One region of the Peribacillus sp. FSL M8-0224 genome, then DNA from elsewhere that is predicted to be linked to it. Evidence: riboswitches for the same ligand, from Rfam matches in the RefSeq annotation. Region 1 holds a riboswitch; each other region holds the start of a gene.
What was found. Region 1 has a riboswitch for cobalamin ahead of MKX49_RS09405 ((2Fe-2S) ferredoxin domain-containing protein). Riboswitches for the same ligand answer to the same signal wherever they lie in the genome.
Positions count from the first base shown of each region.

Region 2: linked by a shared signal. The riboswitch ahead of MKX49_RS25235 (ABC transporter substrate-binding protein) and the one ahead of MKX49_RS09405 ((2Fe-2S) ferredoxin domain-containing protein) in region 1 are both predicted to bind cobalamin.
Region 3: linked by a shared signal. The riboswitch ahead of MKX49_RS03665 (ribonucleoside-diphosphate reductase subunit alpha) and the one ahead of MKX49_RS09405 ((2Fe-2S) ferredoxin domain-containing protein) in region 1 are both predicted to bind cobalamin.
Region 4: linked by a shared signal. The riboswitch ahead of metE (5-methyltetrahydropteroyltriglutamate--homocysteine S-methyltransferase) and the one ahead of MKX49_RS09405 ((2Fe-2S) ferredoxin domain-containing protein) in region 1 are both predicted to bind cobalamin.

Region 1 covers NZ_JBBOOJ010000001.1:1,955,365-1,963,241, reverse strand. Annotated here, with positions in the region: gene cbiE (precorrin-6y C5,15-methyltransferase (decarboxylating) subunit CbiE) at 1-217, opposite strand, end outside; gene MKX49_RS09430 (cobalt-precorrin-5B (C(1))-methyltransferase) at 201-1,313, opposite strand; gene MKX49_RS09425 (precorrin-8X methylmutase) at 1,319-1,966, opposite strand; gene cobK (precorrin-6A reductase) at 1,979-2,749, opposite strand; gene MKX49_RS09415 (sirohydrochlorin chelatase) at 2,746-3,660, opposite strand; gene cobJ (precorrin-3B C(17)-methyltransferase) at 3,679-5,316, opposite strand; gene MKX49_RS09405 ((2Fe-2S) ferredoxin domain-containing protein) at 5,331-5,699, opposite strand; cobalamin riboswitch at 5,851-6,040, opposite strand; cobalamin riboswitch at 6,242-6,437, shown strand; gene MKX49_RS09400 (hypothetical protein) at 6,421-6,549, shown strand; gene MKX49_RS09395 (energy-coupling factor ABC transporter permease) at 6,613-7,356, shown strand; gene MKX49_RS09390 (energy-coupling factor ABC transporter substrate-binding protein) at 7,358-7,669, shown strand; gene cbiQ (cobalt ECF transporter T component CbiQ) at 7,656-7,877, shown strand, end outside.
Region 2 covers NZ_JBBOOJ010000001.1:5,177,760-5,185,636, forward strand. Annotated here, with positions in the region: gene cobD (threonine-phosphate decarboxylase CobD) at 1-841, opposite strand, end outside; gene cbiB (adenosylcobinamide-phosphate synthase CbiB) at 816-1,781, opposite strand; gene MKX49_RS28495 (adenosylcobinamide amidohydrolase) at 1,778-2,494, opposite strand; partial or broken gene MKX49_RS28500 (heme ABC transporter ATP-binding protein) at 2,501-3,250, opposite strand; gene MKX49_RS25230 (FecCD family ABC transporter permease) at 3,257-4,312, opposite strand; gene MKX49_RS25235 (ABC transporter substrate-binding protein) at 4,275-5,240, opposite strand; cobalamin riboswitch at 5,419-5,593, opposite strand; gene MKX49_RS25240 (polysaccharide deacetylase family protein) at 5,680-6,528, opposite strand; tRNA gene MKX49_RS25245 (tRNA-Arg) at 6,758-6,831, shown strand; gene MKX49_RS25250 (hypothetical protein) at 7,334-7,498, shown strand; gene MKX49_RS25255 (DNA topoisomerase III) at 7,553-7,877, opposite strand, start outside.
Region 3 covers NZ_JBBOOJ010000001.1:760,021-767,897, forward strand. Annotated here, with positions in the region: gene MKX49_RS03640 (hypothetical protein) at 1-83, shown strand, start outside; gene MKX49_RS03645 (cold-shock protein) at 281-478, shown strand; gene MKX49_RS03650 (hypothetical protein) at 520-687, opposite strand; gene MKX49_RS03655 (flavodoxin domain-containing protein) at 808-1,245, opposite strand; gene MKX49_RS03660 (ribonucleotide-diphosphate reductase subunit beta) at 1,217-2,269, opposite strand; gene MKX49_RS03665 (ribonucleoside-diphosphate reductase subunit alpha) at 2,315-4,612, opposite strand; cobalamin riboswitch at 4,751-4,931, opposite strand; gene MKX49_RS03670 (manganese-dependent inorganic pyrophosphatase) at 5,224-6,153, shown strand; gene MKX49_RS03675 (hypothetical protein) at 6,253-6,399, opposite strand; gene MKX49_RS03680 (SulP family inorganic anion transporter) at 6,485-7,877, opposite strand, start outside.
Region 4 covers NZ_JBBOOJ010000001.1:332,436-340,312, reverse strand. Annotated here, with positions in the region: gene MKX49_RS01575 (aminopeptidase) at 1-803, opposite strand, end outside; gene bcp (thioredoxin-dependent thiol peroxidase) at 815-1,285, opposite strand; gene MKX49_RS01565 (potassium channel family protein) at 1,348-1,767, opposite strand; cobalamin riboswitch at 2,005-2,196, shown strand; gene metE (5-methyltetrahydropteroyltriglutamate--homocysteine S-methyltransferase) at 2,343-4,652, shown strand; gene MKX49_RS01555 (acyl-CoA thioesterase) at 4,645-5,121, shown strand; gene MKX49_RS01550 (ABC transporter permease) at 5,165-5,950, opposite strand; gene MKX49_RS01545 (ABC transporter permease) at 5,955-6,746, opposite strand; gene MKX49_RS01540 (ABC transporter ATP-binding protein) at 6,795-7,802, opposite strand.

The DNA of each region.
Region 1 (7,877 bases):
AGACAACGGTTGGACGAGTTTCATCCTGCAGTTGTTCCACGACCTTTTTCAAGCCGCCCTTTATGGCAATCTTCTTGCCAGAATAGTTCGGAAAGAAGGATAAGATCCGTTCACCTCCGACCAGCACTTCACTTTCTTCTATCCATTGGGCATATTGAGGCAGTAAGCTTTCCTGACCGTTATCCCCTATCCCAATTAATTTAATCGATTGACTCAATTCCAACAGCCCTTCCCAGTAATTGACCTTTCAACGAATAAATCGCCGTTTCCATTTCAATGCCGCCCTTCACTTGGTTTATCGCAGAGTGACAGCAAGATTCACATAGTTTATTAAAAAAATCAAAATTATTAATGGCTGACATCATGTCCCCGACTTGTGATGCTGTGTTTGCATTCTTGATTTCAAGAACAAGGTCATCATCGGCTCCAACGCTTTGGGCTATTTCCGATAGAAAACCGAAGTCGACCGGGGCACTTTTTGAATGCACCATCATCACACCTTGGGCCACTTTGGAGAATTTACCCATCATGCCGACCAGTGAGACCTTTTTAATTCCCTGCCTCTTACATTGCTTAAGTGAGAAGCCTACAAAATCACCCATTTCAATAAAGGCTTCCTCAGGTAAATCTGGAAGTAGGCCCATTGCATACTTTTCACTGCGCCCGCCAGTCGTTAAGACAAGGTGCTCACACCCACTCGCTTTGGCGACACTGATGGCCTGGACGATACTTGCCATATAGGCGGAACTGGAAAAAGGGACGACAGTGCCCCTTGTTCCCAAAATGGAAATGCCTCCCACAATCCCTAAGCGGCCATTTAATGTTTTTTTCGCTATTTCTTCACCTGCGGGTACGGAGATGACGATTTTCACTCCTCTATTGATCTTGAATTCTTCCAATGTTTGCTGCACAGTTGTTAAAATCATCTTGCGCGGTACAGGATTAATGGCTGCTTCACCTACAGGAACGGGAAGCCCGGGTTTTGTCACACGACCAACTCCGGTCCCTCCATCCAGGATAATCCCGGGTGCATCCGACCAGCTGACAGTAGAGATAATATGGGCCAGATGTGTGGCATCGGGATCATCTCCGGCATCTTTGATCGTTTCAGCACTAACCGCATTATCTGATATATCATATTTCTCAATAGTGAAAGTGGCATCTCGGCCGATGGGCAAGGAAATCGTTGCCTCCTCAAGTGCATCCCCCGTGATCAAAGCGGTCAATGCCGCTTTGGTCACGGCAGTTGAACATGCTCCCGTCGTATATCCATGACGCATTTGTGAGGGGTCTTTTTTCACTTTCTTTTCCATGTTTTTTAACTATCAGCTAAAAGGGAAATCGCGTTCAATGCAGCAACAGTGACAGTACTTCCACCTTTTCGGCCAATATTCGTAATGAATGGAACTTCTGTGATCTTAGCGAGTTCCTCTTTCGATTCTGCTGCAGAAACAAACCCAACAGGCATTCCAATGATTAAGTCCGGTTTTGCAATCCCTTCTTTAATAAGGCGAATGAGCTCAAGTAAAGCGGTAGGTGCATTGCCAATGGCATAAATGCCCCCTTCATTTTCCTTTACGGCTTTTTGCATCGAAATGATTGCCCTTGTCGTATTCAAACGTTTTGCTTCGACCATCACATCCGGATCTGAAATATAGCAATGAACGTCCCCGCCGTGTTTTTGAAATCTTTTTTTGCCTGTACCGCTCTCGATCATTTGCACATCAGCAATGACATGCCTTCCTTTGCGAATGGCTTCCACACCAGCTTGAATGGCATTTGGATGGATGATGACACTTCTTCCCAATTCAAAATCCGCTGAAGCATGAATGACCCTGCGGACAATCTTCCATTCATCTTCAGAAAAATCATGATTGCCCATTTCTTCAGCAATGATTGAAAAGCTATAATCATATATTTTGTCAGGGTCTACCGTTAGTGGTTTAAAATCTGTTTTAAAATCCATCTTGCATTCCTCCTATTTTTCAATTAGCTGTTTATTCAACTCGGCAATGACATGATCAAAACTGGAATGAACATTTTGATAGTCAACATCCGGTCGTGATATCATGATCGTCTCTATTCCACATTCCAACGCGGCTTCCAATTTCTCATCAACCGCACCGACCTTGCCACTTTCTTTCGTTATCATCAATGTGACCCCATACTGTTCATATAGAGCTTTATTTAATTCTTTGGAAAATGGCCCTTGAATCGCAACGATATTTTTTTGTTCAATGCCCAACTGCGCACATTTTTCCATATTGTCCATTCGTGGCAGCATTCTCGCTATGACTCTGGTATTCTCGAGCCCCACCAATTCTTTTGCAAACACGGCTAGGGTTTTACTTCCGGTCGTGAGCATGATGACTCCCCGTTTTTCTGCGGCAAGCTTGGCAGCTTCCTCATAATCACGGACAACTATCAATTTATCATTCTGAAACCGTTGACTTTCACGCTCATAACGAATATAAGGAACATTTGCTGCCTTTGCTCCAATAAGGGCGTTTTTGGATGCTTCTTCGGCAAATGGGTGACTTGCATCGACTACAGCCTGAAAACCTTTTGCAGAGATTAAAGATGTCATATCTTCTGCAGATAATCGGCCAATCCGGGTGGATATCCCTGCATCCTGCAAACTCTTGGCCGCCGATTCGGTTACAACAGTTGCCAAAACCTTGAACCCAACCTGCTGCATCTCAATCGCTAATTCCCTTGCATCACTTGTACCCGCCAAGAACAAAATCATTTTGATGTCCCCACCGCTTGCCCATCATGATCGTGGTGATGATCATGGTCGTGATGGTGTTCATGGTCGTGGTCGTGATCGTGATGGTGATGATGGTGAGCATGTCCATGTTCCTCGACATGTTTACGATAGTTTTCCAAATCACGCGCCCCGCTTGATTTGCCTTCACTGGCTTCAATTACTCGTTCTTGCAGAATGTTCTGTAAGGTTGGATGATATCCAAAATACTTTGCCAATATGAATTCTCGATCATGATATTGCTCTTGATAGCCTTTCAGCATATCCTCCATTCTTTCCATCAACACCCCAGTGAAGAGGAAATATGGCAGCATCACTATTTTTTTTGCCCCTAAGCGGATGCATCGTTCAATACCTTCATCAACGTGAGGGTCCGTTACACCCATGAAGGCTGTTTCGACCCATTTAACGTTTAATTTTTCCCATAATAATCGTGAAATTTTATATATATCACTATTTGCATCAGCATCACTGCCGCCTCGGCCAATTAGCAATATCGCTGTCTCAGAATGTTCAGAGGTCGTATCGAATCCCGCTTCCTCAAGACGGTCTGTCAGGATCGTCAATACATCATGGTGGACCCCGATCGTTTGGCCATATGTGAATTTCACTTCTGGATACTTGGTTTTCCCATCCTCTATTTCAGCTGGGATATGTAATTTCGAATGTCCTGCATGCAACAAAATGATCGGTATGACGATAACTTCAGTAGCCCCTCGTTCTACACAATTATCAATTCCTTTGGATATATTCGGTGCCGCAAATTCCAAGAAGCACGTTTCCACTAGGAAACGCCCGTCCATTGCCGGAATCATATTTTCAATAAAATGACGGACTTCTTCATTTCCCGAAGCCAACCGGCTTCCGTGTCCTACGAACAAAACTGCTTTCATTTACTTTCCCCCTCTTGATTAGTCTTCACAAGGCGCAGGCTCTATGTTTATTTTGGGAGCGATGTCCTGATAAGAAAAATTCTGTATCTTTTTCGAACGTTTGAAGTATTTAAAAAGCCGCTCATTTGGATGGGCATTTTGCTTATACTCGCCGACAATGTCCGTGATCAGTTCTACAAGCTGTTCCGGTTCAATGCCTTCCGCTACCGGCTGACCCGGATGGGCTGTTCTTCCAACCGGTTTAGCTCCAAGAAATAAGTCGAACTTCCCTTTTCGGAAGACAATCCCGATATCATCCATCACAGCACTATAACAAGCCATCCCACACCCATTAAAACCGATGTTCAGTTCCTTGGGCATGCTCATTCCGCCAAGCACCCGGTGTATTTCATCTGCATAAGGAATGGATTCCGCTTTTTCACCATCACAGAAATCACAGGCTTTTAATGTCAGTACATCTCCAATTGGCGACAAAAGAAAGTTTGCTGATTGCAATTTCCCCGTAATGACTTCCGGATCCGTTGTCGGAATCTTTAAGACAATTTTATGATTTGGCGTGTATTCCATCGTTCCCTTTTCCCCGACAACTTCCGCAAGTGTCATCATTTGTTTGGGAGTGAATTGTTTATTCGCCACACCTGGACTAACGGCAAGTTCGAACACCGACTCCATTTTTTGCTGAACAACCGGCTTAATGGATTGCTGAACGGCTTGACCCTTGACTCTGGACAGAGCTTCCATTGCCATTTCAAAGGAAGCTTGCTTCTTTTCAGGTGCTTTTGTAAGTAAGCCAACTCCTCCAGCGGACTCGGGTAAGGCTTCTTGATCTAATGCCCACGGTTCCGCTTCTTTTTGCAGTCGCTGATGCGGCTTCAAAGTTTGCTTTTCCGAATTCAACGTATATTTTCTTTGATAGCCTCTCGGTGTGATGATTTTGTCGTCATATAAAAAGGTGGATGAATTACCGATAATGACGGTGGTCAACATTCCAATATCGTGATTCAACATATCCTTCAAATTGGTAATGACAATATCCTGCCTATCGCGATAAGCACTTTTCACCAACCCGACAGGTGTATCCGGCGAGCGGTAGCGAAGGAGAATTTTCTGTGTTTCAACAATTTGCCGGGTCCGCCTGCCGCTGCGCGGATTATACAGTGCAATGACAAAGTCTGCCATTGCAGCTGCTTCAACCCTTTTAGCGATCAGTTCCCAAGGAGTTAAATGATCACTGAGGCTGATCGTACACGAATCGTGCATGACGGGCGCCCCAAGTAAAGACGCACATGAGTTGATTGCTGAGATGCCAGGAATGACTTCTATGCCCACTCCAGTTTCTTCTTTCCAGCCTTTTTCAATCAATACTTCATAAACCAACCCTGCCATCCCGTAAACTCCGGCATCCCCACTGGAAATCACCGCCACTTTCTTTCCCAGCTCCGCTTGTTTCACTGCTTCCTGTGCACGTGATACCTCTTCGGTCATCCCCGTACTAATGATCGTTTGATCTGTTAGCAGTCCCTGAATGAGTTCAACATAAGTTTTATAACCAATGATGTAGTCACTTTCTTGAAGGGCTTCGACGGCACGTTTGGTAATGTGTTCAAAATTCCCGGGCCCAAAGCCCACGACGAATAATTTACCGTTTGTACTCATTAAGACATCTCCTTTTACGCTTTGTTCTTTGAAATACCCGTATGAGCAGGAAAATCTGGATTAGGGGTCATTTCCCCGTCTTTGTATTGATAGATCATCTGTGGAACAAACTCACCATCATCGATATTACTGACGATCTGCCGACCGAAATCAGGCGTTTCCACTCGATACCAGTTTCCTTGGGGATAGGCAATCACTACGCAGGCATCCTTACATCTCCCGTTACAGCGTGTCCTCGTTGTATGGATTTTCAGATCCAGTCCTTTTGAAGCAATTTCATCGCGAATCGCTTGGGTTACTTCTTCCCCGCCCTTTTTCATGCAGCTGCTCCCATTACAAATCAACAGATGCGTATTTGTACCCGTCAAGTTCCAAGTAGTCATTTTCTTCCTCCTGAGTCCAGGGAAAAGGCAAAATAAAAAACCTTAACATAAGAGTCAAGGTTTAAAAAAACTATATGAATGAGGAGCCAAAGGCAAGCTTGCCAAACCCTCCCAAAATCGTCATAGTCCTTCTACCTTTCCCTCCGAAAAGTATCATGCAATTTTAAAAGCAGGTTTCCTGGCTTACGCTTCATTTTACTTTGTTCCTTCCCGGCATCATGCCAGTGGCTATCGACAATTTCATCAGCGTTTACAGTAGCGGGGGCTGCATCGGATTTTCACCGATTTCCCTATTATCCCTTGCTTATTCACACAAGGGCACTTTTAAAATGAAATATTTGGTTTTATTATACATTTCCAACTAACTTAATCTATCATATAACAACTTTGTCAAAATTCAATAGTTTATTCCGACTGTTTAGAAAAGTTTAAACGTGTAAAACCAGTTACAATCCTTTCCTCGCAACAAACTTCGACCAAAAAAAAAAGATAGTGTAGCTGGAATTATTTCTTTATGGTACACTATACGAGAATTTTCTAAATAATTACATAAGTTTCATGGTGTTGAATTTCTCGGAATTCAGCTTAAAAGGGAAGCCGGTGAAAATCCGGAGCGGTCCCGCCACTGTAAAGGGAAGTTCCATTACTTTAACTTTAATCCACTGTCAAATGAGATGGGAAGGATGTAATGGGATGATGAACCAAAGCCAGGAGACCTGCCATGAAGCGTGAAACTGTTTCAGCCTACGAGGATGGGCGTGCGGATCAGGCAGAATGGCCCAAGGTTGGTTCATGCTGCAAAATTCCTGTTCATTACGCACTTCTTTCCTTTGAGAGAAGTGCTTTTTAGTTTGGGCGCCGCTTTTCTTCTCAAGATTGATCAGAACAATTAAAAGTGTTGAAAGGAGAAAGAATGAAAAGAACCAATTGGAAAATTATTTATTTTGTCATTTTACTGCTTTTTGTCCCGAAACGGGCATTGGCCATGCATATCATGGAGGGCTTTTTACCCATAGAATGGGCTATATTCTGGTGGGCCGTGTCGCTTCCATTTTTAATCTTGGGGTACCGGTCCATTAGGTCCAAAGTAAGGGAAAACCCAGAAACAAAAATGATACTAGGCCTATCGGGCGCATTTGTATTTATATTATCGGCCCTAAAGATTCCTTCCGTTACGGGAAGTTCTTCGCACCCTACCGGAGTTGGTTTAGGTTCCATACTATTCGGACCATTGGCCATGAGTGTCGTCGGCTCCATCGTTCTGTTATTTCAAGCTGTTTTACTGGCACACGGAGGATTGACAACATTAGGGGCCAATGCATTCTCCATGGCCGTTTGCGGACCGTTCATTGCTTACTTTGTCTTCAAGGGCGCAACTAAATTGGGGTGGTCTTTTTCACTTGCCGTATTCTTGGCAGCTGCTTTTGGGGATTTGGGCACCTATGTAGTAACTTCCGTTCAACTTGCTCTTGCTTTCCCTTCCGAGGTTGGAGGATTCATGGCCTCTTTCAGTAAATTTGCAGGGATTTTTGCCCTGACCCAAATTCCCTTAGCGATCAGTGAGGGGTTATTGACAGTCGTCGTGATGAATTTCTTGAAAAAATACAATCTAGGCGAATTGAAATTGCTGCGAGTTTTATCTAAGGAGGCCCGTTAATATGAAAAAAAGTTTACTGCTGCTTTTCCTGGTCGTCATTCTTGCTACCATACCGTTGATCACCCAACAAGGAACGGAATTTGGCGGTGCCGATGGCGAAGCTGAGGAAGCCATCACTAAGATCCATCCGGAATACAAGCCATGGTTCAACAGTATTTGGGAGCCGCCAGGTGCAGAAACCGAAAGCTTATTATTTGCGCTTCAAGCTGCAATCGGAGCCGGTTTCATTGGATACTTCATTGGTGTGATGAGACAAAGGAATAAGCAAACCAAACAAGAATTGGCCGAAAAATCGAAGCATGTTACTCATTGATAAATATGCCTATTTCAATGGGCTAAAGGATGTACATCCGTTGGAAAAGATGGTTTTTGCACTCTCCCTTTTGCTGTTTTCGTTAACGGTAAGGGATATGGCCGTTTCGCTCATCACTTTTACGGTTATGAGCGCTTTAATCATTTTCGCGGCAAAAATCCCGCTTTCTTATTATCTTAAATTACTCCTATTACCAGGATTTTTTATA
Region 2 (7,877 bases), 3.2 Mb from region 1:
AAAACAGGAATAGTTTTTGCTTTTGCCATGCAATATAGTCTCTTGTTTTTCTCATATAGGCATCTTCTGCAAGACAGATTTTCCCTACTTCAAGTGCCACATGGTTGACGCTCCAATGCGGTTTATAATTTCTTACCCGTTTTATGATGTCAGGTGACGCAAGCAAATAGCCTAGTCTCAAACCGGGGATCGCAAAGATTTTAGTCATTGATCTTAGTATGAGTAAATGTGGAAATGCATTGATTAAAGAAGCATAACTAAAGGCATCCTCCGTGAAATCATAAAAGGCCTCATCCAGGACAACCAGGCAATTCGCTTTTTGGCATTCAATGATCAATTCCCTAACTGTATCCCGCTTAAATGAAACTCCCGTCGGATTATTAGGCGTACATAAGAAAATGGCATCATATTCGGGTAATCGCGGAATCAATCGTTTCAGGTCCAATTGCCACCCAGGAGCATCAAGCTGGTGAAAATCGACCTTACAGCCCGCTGCCAAACAAGCTTCAGCATATTCCGCAAATGCCGGCTGTATGATTAGCACCCTTTGATTGGCTAATCCGTTCGCTACCAGCATGATGATTTCAGCACCACCGTTCCCCATCAAAACGGATTGCTCAGGAAGTGATTCTTTTTTTGCAATTGATTTTGTCAGTTCAATGGCATGCGGATCTGGATATTGAAGGATCCCTTCGAAAAACCCAGACCACTGTTCCTTTATCCGTAAAGGCGGACCCAATGGGTTGATGTTAGCACTGAAGTCGAGAACCGATTCAGGCATTTCGATTTCCAGCGCTTCATAAAGATAATGAGGATTAGAGCCATGAGAAGGTAATGTCAAGAATAAGTCCCCCTAGCCATAGCATCAGCAGAAATAGAAAAGATGACCGATGCATGATGGTAATCGTTTGTGGTATATGTTTTGCTTCCAATCGAACAAGCGGAACTCCCATCCTCGCACGGTCGGAAACAATTCCTTTGTACATGTTCCGGCCTCCAAGCTGGATTCCCAAAATGGCCGCAACGCCTGCTTCACACCACCCGCTATTCGGGCTTGGATGTTTCTTTGCGTCATTGAATAATATCTTCCACCTGGCGCCGAATCCATGATAGCCGGATTTCGAGCTCAGCAACATCAGGAAGCCGGTGAGGCGGCTGGGTATCCAGTTGACGATATCATCGAGCTTAGCTGAAGCCCAGCCGAATTGCCCATATTTATCATTCTTGTACCCTACCATGGAATCGCAGGTATTAATCGCCCTGTACACCATCGCGAGCGGCGCACCGCCGATAGCTGCCCAAAATAATGGCGCTGTAATCCCATCACTGGTATTTTCCGCTACGGTTTCCACGGTGCCCCTGACGATTTCTGGTTCATCAAGCTCAGCCGTATCACGGCCAACGATATAGGAAAGCTTTACCCTCGCCTCAGGGAAATTCCGTTCATTAAGCGGAAGGCAAACATCCATCCCAGCTTGCTTCAAGCCCTTCTGAGCTATCGTTGTGGAAATGACAACAGCTTCCCAAAGGATACCTGCAAGCGGATGGATTAGATAAGCCAAATAAACGGTAAGAACTGTAATCAATAACACCGCCGATAGGACGATGATCAACATGAAGAGCCCTTTCCGTTTCTTATATGCCCCTTTATTGAATGCCAGATCCAACTTGCTAATCATCGTTCCTATCCATTTGACTGGATGCGGCCAACTTGGCGGATCTCCAATTAATAAATCAAGGAAGAACGCCAGCGTAACCGCAAAAAGATGATGATAAATCATAATTCCTCAATCCGTTTCCGATTATTCGTTAAGGCTTCCACTGTACAATCATATACACCGCGACTGATCAGCTTCCCTAACGGAGTGATGGTGCCTGCATATTGAAGCTTTGCCCCTCTTTGAGTTGCCGCAATCAACATGCTGTCTGTCGATGTTCCTGTTGCACAAGTATTTGTCACCTTATCCATGACATGCAAATCATGAAGCGCTTTTACTTTTGCCTCGGTCGCAGTCACTATACTGTGGATATATGCCTCTTCTGCCAAATGTCCATTTACAAATATCCATGTATTTATCGTTCCTGGAGCGGAACTCCAAGAATGCCGGTCAGCTAATGAAGCGTCGATGGCATTCCCTACACCGGCCGTTACAATGATAAAAACCGAGAAATCTTCAGCTCTTAATAGCTTGCTTGCGACCGTATCGAGAAAGACAGCTGTCATCATCCCTACCGTTTCCTGAGGCTCAAAACCATGAGTTGTTAAATAGTCGGCCATTTCAACATGATGATCCTCGCAATCATAGCCATGATGGACGTGCCTATTCACAAAATACTTATGCCAGCCCGTCCCCGAACCAGTCACTCCAGAAGACATCGTTCTAAGCGGGATCGGAGACTTCAATTGAATCATCTCAAATCCGACTGTCAAATAAGAATCATCAATTTCCAACGGGATAGTATCCTGGCCATGCTTTTCCGGAACGATGAACATTTGCGGTTTCGGAAGGGCGGGATGTGGGTGTTTTTCGATCGTCGTATGATATACATCCTGAATCCGTTCCTGTTGAAGCACTTCATTCGGCACATCAACAACCTGAATCTGCCCTTTCTCAAGCAGCATAAGCCGATCACAATATAATCCAGCCAAATTCAAATCATGAAAAATTGAAATAACGGTCAACTTCTGCTCTTTTGCCATTTTCCTCATTAGATCAAGAAGATCTTTTTGATAGGAAAGATCCAAATGGTTCGTAGGTTCGTCCAAAAAAAGGATTTCCGGCTCTTGGGCAAGGGCCTGTGCCAGCAGGACCCTCTGTCTTTCCCCTCCTGATAATCGATCAAAATGAAGATCCTGAAAATCAGCTACTCCCGTTTGTTCCATCACCCGCTGGACAATCGATTCATCTTCTGCGGACCAACTATGGAACCAACCTGATTGATGGGCATATCGCCCAAGTGAGACCGTCTCTTTTACTGTATAGGAGAAAGCTAATGAGGAATGCTGAGGGAGCACGGCAATGACCTGTGCAAGTTGTTTTGACGAATAATCCTTCAAATCCCTGCCGCTTATCCTTACGCTTCCGCCTTTATAATCGAGCACCCCGCTAAGCATACTTAAAAGCGTCGTTTTCCCGCTGCCATTAGGACCAAGAATCCCGAATAATTCCCCTTTATGTACATCAAAAGAGACAGAGTCCAAAACAGCTTTGTTGTGATATCCACCTGTTAACCCTTTTACTTCAAGCATCCGTTTTTACCCTTCTCTCCGTCTCTTTAATAAAATCAGCGCAAATGCAGGTGCCCCGATAAGTGAGGTAATCACCCCGATCGGCAGTTCCGATGGGGCAATGATCGTTCGTGCTACAAAATCGGCCAATATCAAGAATCCGCCTCCTATCAACAATGACAACGGAAGCAAATGTTTATGGTCAGGTCCCCAAATCTTTCGGACAAAATGAGGAATGACCAATCCTACAAAACCAATCGCCCCTGAAACGGCAACGGCTGCCCCTGTCAATGTCGAACCGGCTATCAAGATCCACATTTTCCGCCGCTTGACATTCACACCTAAGTGTTTTGCCCGGTCTTCCCCGAAAGTCATCGCATTCAATTCACTTGTATTCATGATCAAGGTCAACGAACCAATGATAAAAAACGGCAAAATGATTACGATATAATTCCATCCGCGCATTGAGACGCTTCCCATCAGCCAGCCGATGATTTGTCTTAATTCATCACCCGTCAGCGCAATCATCAATGAAATGAAGGCACTTAAAAACGAGCTGAAAATGATTCCCGTTAAAATGATCGTTTCCACTTTCATCGATCGATCCATTTTTTTTGCAAAAGTCAGTACGCAGAGCATCGTGAGCACTGAACATAAGATACTCAATGCCGGAAGGGTATATAAACCGATGAATGGCAGTGATATATTCAAGAATATTGTCAAAACGGCTCCGACCGATGCTCCTGATGAAATACCTAATGTGTAAGGATCAGCGAGCGGGTTCCGGAGCAGTCCCTGAAAAGCCGCACCCGCAATCGCAAGTGATGCCCCAACCAAACCAGCGAGCAGCACCCGCGGCAAGCGGATGTTCATCACGATATTCGTTAGCATCACATCCGGATCGGCAGAAATCGGCAAGTGGAAAATCTCCTTGCCGATTATTTGTATAAGTACGGGAATCGGTACTGGCACCGAACCAAAGGAAATGCCTATCGTCATTGCGAATAACAAAATGAACAACGCAATCAAATAAGCAAACGCCCATTTAGTTGTCAAATTGGTTCGGATAGACTGATTTGGCAAGTTCCTCTACTCCCTCTATTAAGCGTGGACCGGAACGGGTCACCAAGTCAGAATGGACATCAAAGACTTGGCCATTCTTAACAGCATTTACGTCTTGCCATCCTTTTCGGCCCTTCACTTCACTTACTGCATCTTTCGTATAATAACCATACGTTGTAATGATGACATCAGGATTTGCAGCAATCATCGACTCTTCATCAATTTTTGCCCAACCGTCCAATTCAGCAGCCGCATTATTCGCTGAAATAGTTTGAAGCATCTCATTCATGAAAGTATTTTTTCCAGGTGTGTATATTTCCGGTGAAGGCGAAACTTCCACTAAAACGGTCTTCCTATCCTCTTCCTTTACGGATTTGGCCTTTTCCTGGATATCCTTGAGCTTCGTTTTCATATCCGCAACGATTTCGTTTGCCTTATCATGTTCTCCCGTTGCCTGTCCAATCATTTCAATAGACTCATAGACTTGGTCAAAGCTTTGGGCATCATTGACTACGAGCACATCTATTCCAGCATCCTTAAGCTGCTGTAAACCCTCATTTGAATTATGGGCACTTGATGCATGCGCAAGAACAAGGTCAGGCTTCATGGAGACAATCAGCTCCGTGTTCATTTCCATTCCGCCAACTTTTTGAATTTCTTTCGTTTCCTCCGGGTAATTATCATTGTCGGAAACACCAACGACCTTTTTACCCAAACCAAGTGCAAAGACCACTTCCGTATTACTTGGTATCAACGAAACGATTTTCTTCGGTTCTTTTTCTATCGTTACTTTTTCCCCACTTGCATCTTTAATCGTAATCGGGAAAGCTTCGTGTTGAGCATGATTCGTTTGCTCCTTTTCTTTTCCTTCATCAGCAGCACCACCGCAGCCAACCATCATGCCTGCAGTCAGTAACATTAACAGTATCAGACCAAAAATCTTCTTCATTTTCATTCCCCACAATCTTTTTATTTAATTTCTTCATACCTAACAGAGAAAACCAATCCTGGAAGATGCCCCCAAAACAAAAAGCATCTCCCGTTAAACGGAAGATGCTTGCATGGCAACAATATCAATACGGACTCTATCTTAGGGTCTGCCACACACCTTCCCATCCGCGTAGGTTACAGGTGTACGAATTCTGGCAGGTCTCCTGGCTCATGGTCTTCGTCAACGGCACCTTCCCATATCTCATACAGTGGTACACAGCCGTCAGCTCCCATATACAGTGGCGGGACCGCGTTGGCATTTCACCAACTTCCCTTTTAAGTCATTAAGACACCAAATCGTTCATATGTATATAATTTTCACTGCCTTCATTATACACCATGTAAGAATCGATTATTATATGATTTTTCTGAACAAGTGCGAAATGACCCTTCCGCCTTCAATGCTTTGAAGCATTTTCAATCAGCGACGCAAACCCATTGATCGATAACCCCGGTGAAATCCGAACTCTATGCAGAGCATGCATCCCTTGGTCGCTTGAAGCTCCCCCAGGTTCGGTAGTGACTGCCATTTTGTATCCAGCTTCTTCTGACAGCCTGAGACTCTCTTCGTTATACCGGCCAACCGGATAGGAAAGCACTGTCGTGTCCTGGTCGAGGATACGGTCGAACAGCACCTTCGACTGAACCATTTCCGCTTCTTGCTGCTCTGCCGTCATGCGGTTCAGCTCCAAATGGTTGATGGTATGGCTTTCAATCGAAATCCCATCCCTGCTCATCTCCAACATTTGATTTTCAGTCAGGTGATGACCTTTATCTATGGACTTCCCGATCATGAAGACAGTTGCTTTCATATCATTTTCTTTTAATATCGGGAAAGCCTCCGTGTAGTTATCTGTATAGCCATCATCAAAAGTAAGCCAGACGCACTTCTCACTTGGCATCCGATTCTCGGCTAAAACGAGGAATGCTTCTTCAGGGGATAATGTATAGTAACCATTCTCCCGAAGCCAAGCCATCTGTGATCGGAATTCCTCCCTTGGGACCCGAAGGCCATTACCTTGGGAAATGCTGTGATACATCAAAATCGGAAGCTGGACCGGGGACTCGGCCTTTATCCAGTCTCCCGTATCGATTTGCCCCTCCGAATCCTGCCCGCTCCCATTCTCAGCCGCTTCGGCCACTTCAATGTCATCTTCCGCAATCGGTGCAGCCGTCTTTGTGCCTATCCCCTCTAAAATCCCTTGTGTGCATCCAGGTAAAATCAAAACCCCCAGCAATGCCGCCATCCTTAAAACTCTATATTTTTTCACTATCATTCTCCTGATTTTTTTATAGTATAATAGTACCAGAAAACCAATGGACAATAAAGTATTCCATTTAATGAAAAAAGAGGAAAAACGAGAGCTTTGCGATGCGCTAAACATTTATGAGGATTTTTTTTCATAACTATGTGCTATTAGCTTGAAAAGTTTGCCTATAAGAAATATAATAAATAAGTCGTCGACTTTAATATATGTCCCAGTAGCTCAGCAGGATAGAGCGACAGCCTCCTAAGCTGTAGGTCGTAGGTTCGATTCCTATCTGGGACGCTAATTATAAACCCCTGTTACAAGCGGTCCTTCCGCGGAGTAACAGGGGTTTTTTTCTGTTGGTTAAGAACAATTGATTTTTTGATGGAGAAAACACAGGTCTCAAGGCTAAATTTTTTCATCAAGCCATATAGATATAAAACCTGATTGCAAAACTATGCATAAAGGTTGGAAATATTGGCGAACAAGAATACAAACTGTTTGATAGTAAAAAAAGTCTTATTTATCACGTCGATAAATACAAATACTGATTTCGGGATATAATCATTTTTTTTTGAAATATATGTTTTAACCTGTCCCATCCGGGTATACAAATACTGTAAGACATTCTCACCAAAGGAGATGATAGTGCATGATGAGTACAATCAGAAGCCAATGGAACAAAGAGAATGACGCAGCGGTGTTTAGTCCCGGTGATCAGCGTTAGAGTCAATTGAAGAGTTGGATGATAATCAAACATGGGAATTACTAGTCTTCTCATCCAAAGGAGGAAGATACGATCATGAGTATTTACAGCCTATGGAATCCAGAGAATGATGAAGCAATTTTCAGTCCGGGTGATCAGAAGCCATTCAGTACGCTCATACGAGTAGATTCGGATAAACACACACACACTGACAAAACACTTGAATATGAATTACATGGCACCGTACTGAATGAAATTTAGTCGAAGCAGGAATATACCGAAAAAGGATGGAGCGATTGCTCCATCCTTTTACTTTTATTTATCGAATTTCAGTTTCGCCAAGGCATCTGCCAATGCAGTATTGATCGGCTCTTCTTTATTTTGCTTTTTCATATAATTGGATACTTCATTTTTGGATACTTTTTGATTTTTATTTTGCCCTCTTCGTTTATTGTAAGAAGATAGTTTTTCGTGAAAACCGCATTTACAGGTGAATGTCTGTGCTTCTCCTTGACCGCGCATTTCCATCTTTTTATGGCATTGCGGGCATCTGGCATTTGTTACACGTGAAACACTTTTTTTGTGGCCGCAATCACGATCTTGACAGACAAGCATTTTTCCCTTTTTACCATTCACTTCT
Region 3 (7,877 bases), 1.2 Mb from region 1:
AGGAATGTTTCGAAAGTCCGGTTGAGGCGGAACGCTACTTATTGGACGAAGGCTTCCGACAAAGCAAGAAGAGGAAAATGTAGAATTTTAGGATAATTTGTCGGTTGATTTACGGCGATAATCTTGTTTTTTTAGGATTTTCCATGATATAATATGAGTAATTATTTTTGTTCGGAAAAGTTTGATAGAAGGATTTACTGTAATAGGATTCCTCTTGAAACATTATCCAGAACCAAAAATAGTAATAAAATGGATTTTTCCAAACACAGGAGGAACTATCATGGTACAAGGTAAAGTAAAATGGTTTAACGCAGAAAAAGGTTTCGGTTTCATCGAAGTTGAAGGCCAAGACGATGTATTCGTACATTTCTCAGCTATCCAAGGTGAAGGCTTCAAAACGCTTGAAGAAGGCCAAGAAGTTTCTTTCGAAATCGAGCAAGGCGCTCGTGGACCACAAGCTGCTAACGTTCAAAAATAATTGAACGCATATAAAAAAAAGACTCCGATATTGGAGTCTTTTTATTTTTCTTTTTTTTCGGCGATTTCCCTTAATGCTTTGTCCAATTTTTCTTCGATCCGTTTAGTACGATTAAAATGCCCTGACAGGAAAAAGACGATGAATATAACGAAAGCGACAAGCACTAGCATAAAAAGAATAGGCAGGAACTGGGTTGCAATCTCAATCATTGGATATCATCTCCTTTTTTCTTCCATTATACTTCATGCTTACCGTTGCTATGATTGAGGGAGCCGAGTTTTAAAAAAAACACTGAAAGGGGATATGCGAAAACGCATATCCCCTTTCAGTCAGTTCTGGAATAGCGAGGCGAACTTTTGAAGTCTGTGCAGGTCTGATTCTTGATACATCTGTTCTATCTTCAATGTCACCAATAACTGGCTCTTGGCAAATAACATGTCCCGGAAATGATCGACCGCCCCACAAAAATGATTATAGTTGGTTTCGCCAGTGCCGAAGACTCCCGTTTTCAGGCGAGCAATAGGCAACTGTTCCAGTTCTTTATAAAAGGCAGCTGATTTAGCGGGAAGCTCCCCATTGCCCCATGTATAGGTGCCGACGATCAATGCATCGTAATCCGGCAATGTACGTAAATCGAATTCATTCATTCGATATAGGAAAGCCTCAGGTAAAAGGGCAGCGAGGGCTTCAGCAAGCGCTTTTGTATTGCCGCCGGCAGAATGATAGACAATGGCAATCTTACAGCTCATCGAACCCATTGCTGGCATTTACTTGACTGTAAGTCCTTGACTTCTGTTCGAAGAAATCGGTTTTGGTAAGGCCGATGGATTCATCATCGAACGTTTTGATCCATGGCATCGGGTTCTCGCCATACTCTTTATACAAATTTTCAAGGCCTAGCATACGTAACCGTTTGTTGGCGATATATTCGATGTACTCATTGAATTCTTCCAAATCGAGATCGGCTTTCGTTTGGATATCTTCGAGCATATATTCAGACCATTCCTTTTCGAGTTCGACTGCTTTTTCAATCGTTGTATAGATGAACTTCGTGTTTTCTTCATTATTTAACTCAGGATATTCATACATCAAGATTTGAACGAGCATGCCAATGAAATCGAAATGGACCATTTCATCGCGATGAATATAGGATATCATCGTAGCGGAACCGGTCATTAGATTTTGGCGTCCTAAATTATAATAAAAAGCGAAAGCCAGATAGAAATAAATCCCTTCAAGGTTCGTTGAATGGATCAGTGCCTCGAATAAATGCTGAGGGCTGGGATCGTCCACGAACGTTTGATAAGCATCAACGATCGGTTGGTTACGCTTAATCACTTCAGGATGTTCTTTAATGCGGTCGAAAAGCTGTTTTTGCTTGCCTACCGGAATCAAGGAAGCAAGGATATAGGAATAAGACTCATTATGGATCGATTCCTGCTGGGCCATGTTGGCCAGGATAGCTTTTGCCGCCGGATCTTTGATGTACCGAAGGATCTCTACTAAAGTGGGTGTTTGAAGACTGTCCATTCCAGCAATCATCGTAAGGATATCGAGAAAAGCGTCCTGGATATCTTCATCCAATTCGCCCCACTGCTTTTTATCCTGAATCATGTTCACGCTCGAAGGCTTCCAAAAGTTATTGATGAGCTGTGTATAGGTATCATAGAATTTTTCATACTGTATATCGTTCCAAAGGAGGAAGCCTGAAGCTTCTCCTTTGAAAACACCGGTTGCCTTTGTTGGATGCGTCGGTTCGAGCATCCGAATTTTTTTTATATGATTGGTCATTCGTGAAAACTCCTTTAAGAATAGATTACTGGGTCATGATTGACGTTAACTTGAACAGCTTTCGCAGGCATTGTCATATTCGGAAGACGTCGAACGAACATAATACGTTGATTTCAACCCGCTTTCCCATGCCGTTAAATGGATATCCAAAAGGACCTTCGCTTTGATTGTATTGTGTACATACAGATTAAAGCTGATTGCTTGGTCAATATGGCGTTGGCGGGCTGCATTTTGCCTGATGCTTTCCAGTTGATCCAAATTGAAGCGCGTCTTTTTATAATATTCATACGTATTTGGCGTCAAGCCTGGTGCGGTCACCTTGAATTTGAAGTTTTTCTTTTCTTCGTAAAATTCAATTTCATACAAAGGATCGATTCCATCCGTGGAATTACCGATTTTGGCTGTCGATGAATTGGGGGCAATCGCCATTAAATAGCCATTACGGGTTCCGTGCTCCTGCACGTCTGCTTTTAAATCCAGCCATTTTTGATCTGTATAGTCACGCAGTTCGAAATAGTCCCCTGTATGCCAATCAGAACCTTCAAAATATGGGTAAGATCCTTTTTCCTTGGCCAATTCGTTGGATGCCTTGATAGTTAAGTAAGCGATCTTTTCGTATAAAGCATCTGCATAGCGAACAGCCTCATCGGATTCCCAATAAATATTCTGTGTGGCAAGTAAATGATGCCATCCAAACGTTCCTAAACCAATCGCACGGTACCGTTTGTTCGAGATGGATGCTTGTTTGACAGGAAGATTATTCACATCAATGACATTGTCCAGCATACGGATCTGAATGGGAATCAATCTTTCCAGAACATCGCTGCCCACCGCTCGGGGCAAGTTAATGGATGAAAGGTTGCAGACAACGAAATCGCCGCTTTTACGAACCACAACAACATCTCCATCTTCTGTTTCATATTCATCCGTGATCGTCGAAGGGCTTAGGTTTTGGGCAATCTCCGTGCAAAGGTTAGAACAATAAATCATACCTTTATGTTTATTCGGATTCTTCCGATTCACTTCATCGCGGTAGAACATATACGGTACGCCTTCTTCTAATTGAGAAATCATGATGCTTTTCATGATGTCCATCGCATTGATTTTCTCAAAGCTATAGTTTGGAAGCGTGCCATTTTCTGCGGCCTCGACAGCAAGTGCATAATGATTCCTGAAGCTTCCTTCGCCTTTCTTTTCGTCATAAAGATCTTCAAGTGAAAATCCAAGGGTTTGCTTAACGGTATGCGGATCGAAAAGATACCATTCTTTTCTGTCGCGTACAGCCTCCATGAATAAATCCGGTATGCATACACCTGTAAAAATATCATGTGCTTTTAATCTGTCATCCCCGTTTTGAGTCTTCAAATCGAGGAAGCTCATGATATCTTTATGCCAGGCATCCAAGTAAATCGCGATGGCACCTTTACGTTGACCCAATTGATCGACACTAACAGCTGTCTGGTTGAATAGTCGAATCCAGGGCGTCGTGCCTGAACTGTTTCCAGAGAAACCGCGGATATCGGAACCAAGCGAGCGAACCTTACCGACGTAAAGACCGACACCGCCGCCGAATTTAGATACTTTTGCGGCATCGTAGTTTGATAGGTAGATTCCGTCAATGGAATCTTCAATTGCGTCGATAAAGCAGGAGCTTAACTGTCCATGTGTTTTACCTGCATTGGAGAGTGTAGGAGTCGCAACGGTCATATAAAGGTTGGACATGGCCCAGTATGCTTCTTTTATCAGTTGCAGGCGGTGCTCCTTTTTTTCCATTCGCATGATTTCCATCGCGATGATCATGAAACGTTCTTGCGGCAGTTCGAAGACCTTGTCCTTTTTTGGGCGGGCCAGATAGCGGTCATTCAATAAGTAGATGCCTATGTAAGAGAATAATTTATCTTTTTCCGGGTCGATCACCGATCCCAATTCCTCAATTTCCGCTTTTGTATATGAAGATAGCAGTTCTGGTTTATAAATGGGATAACGCTGACCTTCCGATAGCTGGGAGAGTTCTGTGATCAGCTCATAGAATGGGCCATAACTCTTGCCTTCATATCCTCGATTGGCTTGTGCATCCCTATACATTGTATTCAACAGTTCTGCTGCAGCAACGAAAGTCCAATCCGGTGCATCGATATCCACGCCTTCAAGAGCGAGCTGAATCAGTTTTTTTGATGCCTGTTCTTCGGTTGAGTCACTTTTGCGATCAAGCCATTTTGTAAAACGCCTTTTGAACTTTTCCATATCGAGACGGCCTTCGAATTCCTTCGATAACGTCTCAAGCTGGATGGATTTCGCTTCTGTGTCATTTTCACTTATGGTAGAGTTATATGTTTGAGTCATTAATAATCCTCCTTGTTAACTTCCGCTAAAATAAAAAAACCGCCCAAAGAATTGAGCGGATCAAACGATAGAATAAAAGAGCCATGAAAAAATAGCCGTTATACTATCGTTTCATCATCTCAATCCCCGAAGAATAAGAAACGTGAAAAATTCAAGGCAGGTCTCCTGACTCATGATCATCCTACTTTGAGTCCTTCCCGTATAGAGAGCTATACAGTGGTTTTCTCATTTCGTCACATTTACAGTTGCGGGGACAGTTCCGGGTTTACACCGGATTCCCTTTTCAGCCATCACTGGCACCTTGGATTATAAAAATTCTATATATAGTTATTGGAATTGTTTATGTAATCAATATCTAGTATTTCTGCTTATATTATCGTAAGCCATATACGATGATAATTCAACTAATATATTTGAAAAAAACCAACCCTTATCTATTGACAAAGTGATGGAAGAGGGTAGGGGAATGAAAGATTTTATGGGGGAATGGATAAATCAAGCGCTGATTTTACGGGATTTTGTGTTAAAATAAAGTGTCTAGTAAAGGTGGCTCTCCCTTATTGCAATGAGGGGATTCGCGGAAAAATTTTTATGAAAAAGGGGATAAAATCTTGGAAAAAGTATTAGTTTTTGGACATAAAAACCCGGATACAGACACAATCTGTTCAGCAATCGCTTATGCAGATCTGAAAAAGCAGTTAGGTATCAACGCTGAACCAGTTCGTCTGGGTGTAGTGAATGGTGAAACTCAATATGCATTGGACCAATTCAAATTCGATGCTCCCCGTCTTGTGGAAAAAGTTGCAGGGGAAGCTGATGGCGTAATCCTGGTCGATCATAACGAACGCCAGCAAAGTGCTGAAGATATTGACCAAGTCCGTGTGTTGGAAGTTATCGACCATCACCGTATCGCTAACTTTGAAACAAGCGATCCATTATATTACCGTGCGGAACCAGTTGGCTGTACGGCAACCATCTTAAATAAAATTTATAAAGAAAACGGCATTGAAGTCCCTAAAGCAATCGCAGGTCTTATGCTATCTGCCATCATTTCCGATTCTTTATTGTTCAAATCCCCGACTTGCACGGGGCAAGACGTTGCGGCAGCAATGGAACTGGCTGCCATTGCAGGAGTCGACGCTGAAAAATATGGCTTGGAAATGTTGAAAGCGGGTGCTGACTTAAGCGACAAAACGATTGCCCAGCTCATCACTCTTGATGCAAAGGAATTCTCCATGGGAATGGCTAAAGTGGAAATAGCACAGGTCAATGCTGTTGATCCGAACGAAGTCCTTGCTAAGCAAGCTGAATTGGAAGCAGCGATTGAAGCGGTCATCGCAGTGAAGGAATTGGACTTGTTCCTATTCGTCGTAACGGATATCCTGACTAATGATTCCGTTGCCTTGGCCCTTGGTAAAGCGTCATATGCAGTTGAAAAGGCATATGACGTTTCATTAAACAATAACATCGCCGTGTTGGAAGGCGTTGTATCGCGTAAAAAACAAATCGTGCCGGTCTTAACCGACGTATTCAGCAAATAATACAGGAAAAGGGTTGCTCATTAAAAACATGGGCACCCTTTTTCTGTACATTCAAAAAAAGACTCAACCATCCCATTAAGGGTGTTTGAGTCTTTTTTCTTAATTTAAAGATTCCTTTTCTTTTTCATAGGCGATGACAATCAATTCTTTATTGGCTTCCTCGCCAAGTTTGCTTTCAAAGATTTTCAGTTCATTCAATAAATCCGGTGACAGATTTGCTGCCGTATAATCCTGTTCTGGTGTCATGCTTTTCGCTCCTTTCAAAAGGAAATGATTCATGTTATCTATTTTGTCGGTTTGAAAAGTTTCTATTCAGCAGAATTTTACTTCTTTAAGATATTTTACTTTCTGAGGTGGCGAGTTTTTCAAGCAATGTCGAACTTTCTTCATCGAGTCCTTGGACTTGGACAGGTATTCCCAAGAGCTGATATTTAAGAATAACCGTATCGACAGCACCGACTGCGGAATCATCCCAGATTTTGGAATGGGAGAAGTCGATGACGATTGCATCGGCTTTTTCCTTGAAGTCGAACTTTGAAATAAAGTCCTGGACAGAAGCGAAAAATATTTGTCCGCTGATACGATAAGTGATTTTCTTAGCCTGGATGTCTGCCGTTTTCTCTACTGCCACTTTAGAAATTTTAGCCGAGAAGAAAATCATGCTCAATAGCACTCCGGCAAATACCCCTTTTGATAAGTCATGTGTATAAAGGACAATGAGGACCGTCACGATCATCACGGCTGCATCCGACTTAGGAGCTCTAGTGAGCCTCTTTAGGGAAGACCAGTCAAATGTCCCGATTGAAACCATGATCATGACTGCGACAAGTGCAGCCATCGGTATTTTGATAAGGACATCATTCAATACCACGATTAATACCATAAGGAATGCGCCCGCTACAAATGTCGAGAGCCGGCCCCTTCCACCAGATTTAATGTTGATACCGGATTGGCCGATCATCGCACATCCTGCCATGCCGCCAAAACATCCGGCGATGATATTCGAAATCCCCTGGCCTTTTGCTTCCTTATTTTTATTACTGTCCGTGTCAGTCATCTCATCGACAATTTGAGCCGTCAATAACGATTCAAGCAGTCCAACAAACGCAAGGGCAATGGAATAAGGGAAAATGATCGCCAAAGTTTCGAAGGTCAAAGGGATGCCTGGAAGCATGAACATCGGAAGCGCTTCGGTCAATTGCCCCATATCCCCAACCGTCCGCACCGTAGCCCCCATGGTAACCGCAACGATCGTCATGAATATGATGGCGACAAGGGGTGAAGGTATGACTTTCGTGATCAGCGGAAAAAGATAAATGATAGCTAATGAAACGGCTGTCATGACATACATGATCCATGTTTCGCCCACGAAATGGGTGAGCTGTGCCGTGAAAATCAAGATAGCTAAAGAATTCACAAAACCAGTCATGACCGGCTTCGGAATGAACTTCATTAATTTCCCGATTTTTAAAACCCCTAGTAAAATTTGCAGCAAACCAGTCAATATGGTTGCAGCAAGTAAATAGTTCAAGCCATGATCTTTAACAAGGTCGACCATGACGAGTGCCATTGCGCCAGTGGCAGCCGATATCATTCCCGGCCTTCCGCCGACAAAGGAGATGACGATGGCAATGCAGAATGAGGCATATAGACCAACCATTGGGTCAACGCCAGCAATGATCGAAAAGGCAATCGCCTCAGGAATCAATGCCAAGGCAACGACA
Region 4 (7,877 bases), 1.6 Mb from region 1:
ATTTGGTTCATTTCAGGGTCACGATTGGAAGTCGCTTTAATGATTTTCCCCTTTTTGAAGTTTAATTCTATGTCACTAAAGGTGATTCCTTCATAGGTTGTGGGTGTGTTGAAGGATATCCTTCCATTGAGACTATCTTTTATGGGTGCCGTAAATACTTCCCCATCCGGTAAATTCTTTTTTCCGGCACATATGACGGCCGGCATGCCTTTGATGGAAAAGGTCAAATCTGTCCTTGGTGAAACGATCCTGACTTTGTCAGTACGTTGCATCAATTGTTTTAACGGCTTCAAAGCCGCCTCCATTTTCCCGTAATCCATTGTGCATACGTTCAAAAGAAAGTCTTCGTACCTATTGAAGGTCATGCCGGCTTTTTGCGCTGATGCCTTGGTGGGGTAATTAAGTAAGACCCAACGTCGGTTGTTTACATAAAAAAGTGTAGGGGAATTCATGGCCTCCCCTTGAAGACGGTGCCTCTCGATGGGAACATCAGTCATTTCCGCATTGTTTTCTTCCCCAGTGATGATGATGACCGCATCGATATCCGTATATTTCTTCAAGGCCCATTGTGAAGCTGTGTCAAGCTGCTCCTTCACATTCCCTAGTAACAGGTGGCGGCTTATCTCATCGTCCTCGAGTTCCACATATGGATAAGCACCCACTCTGTATATTTCATCAATCAACTCTTTCAATAATGGTTTCGTGTTGATATGCCCCCGTATGAGGATTCTCTCTTTTGGCTGTAATTGTATCGAATGATGAATCAGCCTGGCTGCAAGCTTCGTTATCCTCTCATTCTTCATCTGCCTATCCCTTATTTTTCGAGTTCGCGAAGAGTTTCAAGCGCTTCTTCGACGTGGCCTTTAACCTTTACTTTACGCCATTCTTTGACTATATTTCCTGCCTTATCAATCAGGAAAGTTGAACGTTCAATGCCCATATACTCCTTGCCGAAGTTCTTTTTCAATTGCCAAACATCAAATGATTCAGCCGCCTCATGATTTTCGTCAGCCAGCAGCAGAAAAGGCAATCCATGTTTTTCGATGAATTTTTCATGACGTGCCGCTGGATCTGGGCTGATACCTAGGATGACCGCGTTCAATTCCTCGAATTGCTCATTATGGTCCCGGAAATCACAGGCCTCCGTCGTGCAACCTGGCGTCATGTCTTTTGGGTAAAAATATAAAACAATGTTTTTCCCCTTAAAATCCGATAGGGAAACCATTTCACCATTGTTTGCAGGGAGTTTGAAATCAGGTGCTTTTTCTCCAATTTTAACAGTCATATTGAACCCTCCATTTCTTTCATTATGGTAAGAGTACCCAATAATCGAAAGAAACACAACTTTCATTTATCCTTCCTATCTTTCTGCTCCAGATCGATCACCGTCCGAATCACGAACGCTGCCGGCAGTGTATACCCAATGAAGGCCTGAATGGTAGCTATCATCCTGCCCATGCCAATCGGGGCTATATCTCCATACCCTACAGAAAACATCGTCATCGCACTAAAATAAAAAGAAGTCTTCAATTGTTCATAGAAAGTCCCATCCAACCGATTGCCCATATCAAGAATCACCGAATGATTCTGAAGCTCGTATAATAAATATATCAGTGCAAATCCAACTAATATCGTCGCATATAAATTGCCAAGCCACAGCATATCCTCAAGAGAAAACTTCTTTCCTCCCGACTCAACAAGAAATAACGTACGAATGCTCATCACCATGCAAAAAATGATTCCTGCAATCAAGATGTAGAAAGTCATCCCCCACGCCCCATTTCAAAACGCCACTCCCTCTATACATACTCCCTGTCCAAACAATATATTCTTTTTTAGGAATCAGCCCTATCACCGACTAACTCATTAAACGGAAACTTTCCCGAATCTTTTTTCCATGTTGACCCTTTTGGTCGGATATGTTAAGATTGTCTAAATTTTTATAATAATTTTTATTTTATAAATATTTGACCTGCAAACAATTAACAAGGCAGGTTTTGCAAAATTTCATATGTGGAAATAGGTTCCTAATTTTCATTAGGATTAAAAGGGAAGTCCGGTGTAATTCCGGCACGGTCCCGCCACTGTAATGGGAATGTTAGCGTCAATCAATATGCCACTGATCAACGGATCGGGAAGGCCAGCCGCTAATGATATTCCCTAAGTCAGGAGACCTGCCTATCTCGACAACACTGTTTTAACCTACGGGAGATAGGGAGGTGTTAGGGACCTTATAATTGTAAGGGGCATTATGCATGCCTCTTTATTTTAAGCATTTCTAACTTTCTTTTTTGACTGTTAGGAATGCTTTTTTTATTGTTCGAACAAATGAATGTAGGAGGATGGGAATTTTGAAAAGCAGCAGTTTGGGTTACCCTCGAATCGGGGAAGATCGTGAATGGAAACGTACATTGGAAGCTTACTGGTCCGGTAAAATCGATGAAGCGGAATTTACGTCACAACTAAAAGCCATCCGTTTAGGCAACTTACAAAAACAGAAGCAACAAGGCATTGATATCATCCCTGTCAACGACTTCACTTTTTATGATCAAATGCTCGATATGTCCGTCATGTTCGGTCTTGTTCCTGAACGTTATTCAGCATATGAAGGCGGAAGCGTCCCCCTTTCCGTTTATTATTCAATGGCCCGCGGAAACAATGATGAAGTCGCTTCCGAAATGACGAAATGGTTCAATACGAACTATCACTATATTGTCCCTGAATTAAAACTGGCACAGCTTACTTTAACAGAAAATAAACCACTTACAGCATATCGGGAAGCCAAGGAAAAGCTAGGGATCGAAACAAAGCCCGTTTTGATCGGACCTTATACTTTCCTCTCCCTTTCAAAAGGCTTCAATAAACAAGAAATTCCTGGCATCATCCTGAGCCTGCTTCCCCTATACACGCAAATCCTGCGGGAATTGGAGCAAGAAGGCGTGAAGTGGGTTCAAATGGACGAACCTTCCCTTGTTTCATCCATTTCCAAGGATGATATGCAAACCGTTACTTACCTCTATGAAAAACTGAATGAAGCAGCACCAAACCTGAACATCATGCTACAAACATACTTTCATGCGGTGGAACATTACCAAGAAGTCATCGAATTACAAGTCCAAGGGATCGGTCTTGATTTTGTACATGATAAAGGGAGGAATTTAAGTAACCTTGAGGCATTCGGTTTCCCGAAGGACAAAGTGCTTGCAGCGGGTGTGATTGACGGAAAAAACATTTGGCTATCTGATTTATCCCAAAAAATCGAATTGATTGAGACACTTAAGAAACAGGTAGCCGAGGACCAAATCTGGCTACAGCCCTCTTGTTCCCTGCTTCATGTCCCGGTGACCGTTCGTAATGAAACCGCCCTTTCAAAAGAAGTGAAAGAGGCCCTTGCTTTCGCTGATGAGAAACTTGAGGAAATCACACTTTTGGTCAAAGGGAATAATCAAGGCATTGAAGCAATCGCCGAAAAAGTCGATGCCAATAAATTTACGATTCAAACTTTAGCCAATTCAAATGTCCGAAATCACGGGTCTGTACAATCCAATGTCGAAAAGGTTAAAACCAGGACCGCCGGCCGTCAGCTTCCATTTAAAGACCGTTACCAAAAACAACAGGAATTTTTCAAATTGCCTTTTCTCCCTTCGACTACGATCGGCAGCTTTCCGCAGACATTTGAAGTTAAACAAGCACGCGGGAGATTCAATAGAGGAGAATGGACAGCCCAGCAATATGAAACATTCGTTAACGAAGAAATCGGCAGGTGGATCGAAATCCAAGAAGAAATCGGTTTGGATGTTCTTGTTCACGGGGAATTCGAACGGACGGATATGGTTGAATACTTCGGCCATAAATTAGGCGGATTCGTCTTTTTAGAAAAGGGTTGGGTACAATCCTATGGATCCCGCTGCGTGAAACCTCCAGTCATCTATGGCGACATCCATTTCATCGAACCGATGACAGTCAAGGAAAGTGTATACGCACAATCACTGACGAAGAAGACGGTGAAGGGAATGCTGACAGGTCCTGTTACGATTTTGAACTGGTCATTTGTCCGTGATGATATTTCCAGGGAGAATGTTTGCTATCAGCTGGCGCTCGCTTTGGAAAAAGAAATCATTGCCTTGGAATCTGCTGGAATTAAAATGATTCAGGTTGATGAACCTGCACTTAGAGAAGGTCTGCCATTGAAAAAAAGCGATCGCGACGAGTATTTGAACTGGGCAGTGAATTCATTCTTGATATCCACATCAAGCGTGGAGGATACAACCCAAATTCACACGCATATGTGCTATTGCGACTTCAACAGTTTCATGGACGTCATCTCCTCCCTCGATGCCGATGTAATTTCCATCGAAACATCCCGCAGTCATGGGGAGCTCGCTTCCGCATTCGAGGAAAAAACATATGAAAAAGGCATTGGCCTGGGGGTGTATGATATTCACAGCCCGCGTGTGCCGGCAGTGGAAGAAATGGTCGATATGATTGAACGGGGCATAAAGGTATTGGATAAAGACCAGTTTTGGATCAATCCCGACTGCGGCCTGAAAACAAGGGGTATCCCGGAAACCGTCGCTTCCCTGAAAAACATGGTCGAAGCAGCAAAAATCGTCCGTGAAAACCTTTTAGTAAACCAACAGGCAAATGATTGAGGAGAACGTTGCCCATCCAACACAGCAGTCACGGACTTTTTTAACCGACCTTGTTTTTCCACCGGATACAAATCATCATAATACCATCTTTGGCGGAAAAGTAATGGCCTATGTTGATAAAATAGCTTGCATTTCCGCTATGCGCCATTGTCGAAAACCCGTTGTGACTGCTTCAAGCGACTCTTTTGATTTTTTGGCCCCCATCAAAACAGGGGACGCGATCAACCTTGAAGCTTATGTCACCTGTGCTCATCGCACATCAATGGAGGTATTCGTGAAAGTGGAACGTGAGAACCTATTAACAGGTGAAAAACAGCTAACGGCACGCGCTTTTTTAACGATGCTGGCCATTGATGAAGACGGTAAGCCGACAAACGTCCCTCAGGTCATTCCGGAAACGGAAGAGGAAAAACAGCAATATGTTCAAGCCAAAGCTAGATATATCGAAAGAAAGAAAAAACGGAACTAAACAAAAACCCCTTCAACATGAATGCTGTTGAAGGGGTTTTTGTTTAGTTCCCTGCCCCGCGGTACCTCTTCACTCCCTGATTCCATATGAAAACGGATATCACGAAAAAGGCAACCCCAATTACAGGTGTGGCAAATGCATAAACATACCACTCTTCTTTTCTTAGGAAATAAGATGCCGGATAGACACCGACAAACGCGAATGGCAGCACCCATGTAAGGACAAAACGGATGACCTTATTATAAATATCAACAGGATAGCGCCCGTAGTTCCCGATATTGTACATCATTGGCATGATGGATGTTTTCGCATCCGACCAGAACCCAATGCTTGCTATCGCAACGAATATGGCTGCATAGGCAAGGGCCCCGCCTATTGCAAAAATGATGAAAAGAATCGGGTCATACCACGCAAGCTGCAAATCCAATGAAATCCCCGAATAGAATATGATGATCAAACCGGTCACAACACCAAATAACGCTTCAAGCTCGATTCTTTCTAAAATGACTTGAAACAGGCTATGGATCGGTCTTGTTAATATCCGGTCCATTTCACCTTTGACGATATAGCGGTCATTAAAGTCCCAGATGTTGAAAAAGGCTGAAAAAAGGGCGAATGGGATAAGGAAAAACCCATAAATGAATATGATTTCTTCACGGCTCCAGCCGCTTAAAAATTGGGTATGTCCAAAAACGACTAAGATAAATACCAGATTCACGACCTGATTGAGCAGGTCAGATAGGATTTCCATGAAGAAATCCGCTCTGTATTGCAATCTTGTTTTCATATATTGACTCACATATTGAAAAAACATCGATACATAAAACATCCCGTCAACCTCCTTGAATAATCAGCTGTTTTTTTGCGACTATCCATAAAAGCTGAATCGGTATTATGAGAATGATGCACCAAATTAACTGCTGTAAAAGCGCCATGCCAATTTCGCCTGAACTGTAACCGTTCGTAAAAATCATGCTTGGTACATAGCTGATCCCTTGAAAGGGTAAATATTTCATCACTTCCTGCGCCCATATCGGGTAGAAACTGATGGGCAGCAGCAGACCGGAAAATAAATCAATGATAACCCTTTTAGCGCGGATTAATCCGGCATTATTATATAAGAAAAAGGTAGTGATTCCCGTCAATAAGTTAATTTGTGTATTGATGATGAAGCTGAACAGCAAGGAAATGCCGAACATCCCCCACGTAGCCGGCTCATGCGGCAATTCGATAGGAAAAATGAAAGCTACCAGCAGCATCCCCGGAATCGAGAAGAAGAAGAAACGGAATATCCCTTCCCCAAGTCCTTGCATCGTTTTCATGCCTAAATAGTTATAAGGCCGGATCATCTCAATGGCAACCTTGCCGTCTTTAATCTCAGTGGCGATTTCGCGGTCAATATTATTGAAATAAAAAGCGCGCGCCATCCATGCAACTGCGACATAGGTTGTCATCTGCATGCTTGAAAGTCCTTCGATGGAGCTTTTTTCTCCATATATCGCATTCCATAAGAAATAATAAGCACCGATATTAATGCTATAAATTAAAATGCCAGTATAATAATCCGTTCGATACGCAAGCATCATTAAAAAACGCATGCGGATCATGGCAAGATACTTCCCCATGGCCCTCCCCCTTCTTGATAGACACGTTGTTTCTTAATGATAAGAGAGTCAGACAGTGCCTTCTTCGTAAATATTGCGAACGATCTCTTCAATGGACGTTTCATGTATTTTGATGTCTTTTATTTTAAAATGAGATACGACAGCTGAAACAAGCTGTGAAATATGATCACCTTCTTCTTTCAACAAGGCAATGTAAGTTTGACTTTTCTCATCATAAACCCAGTTAGCGGTAAATGGGAGCGCTAATGATTGTAATTCCTTCAATGCGATCGGCTCGATGAATTGAAAATGGATCTGTTTTTCCTCAGCCCAGTTATCTTTCAAACTCTGCAATTCCCCATCATAGATGATTTGCCCTTCATCAAGCATGATTACACGCTCACATAATGCTTCAATGTCCCCTAAATCATGGGTGGTCAAAAGGATTGTCGTATTATATTTCTCATTGATTTCTTTCAGGAATTCACGAATCTTCATTTTCACGAGCACATCAAGTCCAATTGTCGGCTCATCCAGGAACAGCAAAGGCGGATTATGGATCAAGGCTGCCGCAAGTTCGCAGCGCATTCGCTGACCAAGCGAGAGTTTACGCACTGGTTTGTCCAGCAAAGGACCGATATCAAGCGTCTTGATGACATGTTCCATATGATCGTTATATTGTTCATCCGTTACCTTATAGACCTTTTTTAGCAGCCTAAACGATTCTTGAACCGCAATATCCCACCAAAGCTGTGAGCGCTGACCGAATACGACTCCGATAGTCTGAGTGAACTTTTCCCTCTCTTTATGTGGATTCATGCCATTGACCGTGATTTCGCCTGCTGTCGGTTCCAAAATACCTGTCAGCATTTTGATCGTGGTCGATTTCCCTGCACCATTTTCCCCGATATAAGCTACCATCTCACCCTTTTTTACAGTAAAATTGATATCATTGACGGCAGGGACGACCTTATAATTTCTGGTAAGTAAATCCCGGAAGGCACCCTTTAGCCCTGAACGGCTTGATGCCGACTTAAATTCCTTCCGAAGCTGTTTCACTTGAATTGCATCACTCATCCTGTTACATCCTCCGTAATCTCTTGTCCTAATGAATTAGTTTATCCAAACCAACCTTTTTAGACAATAAAAATG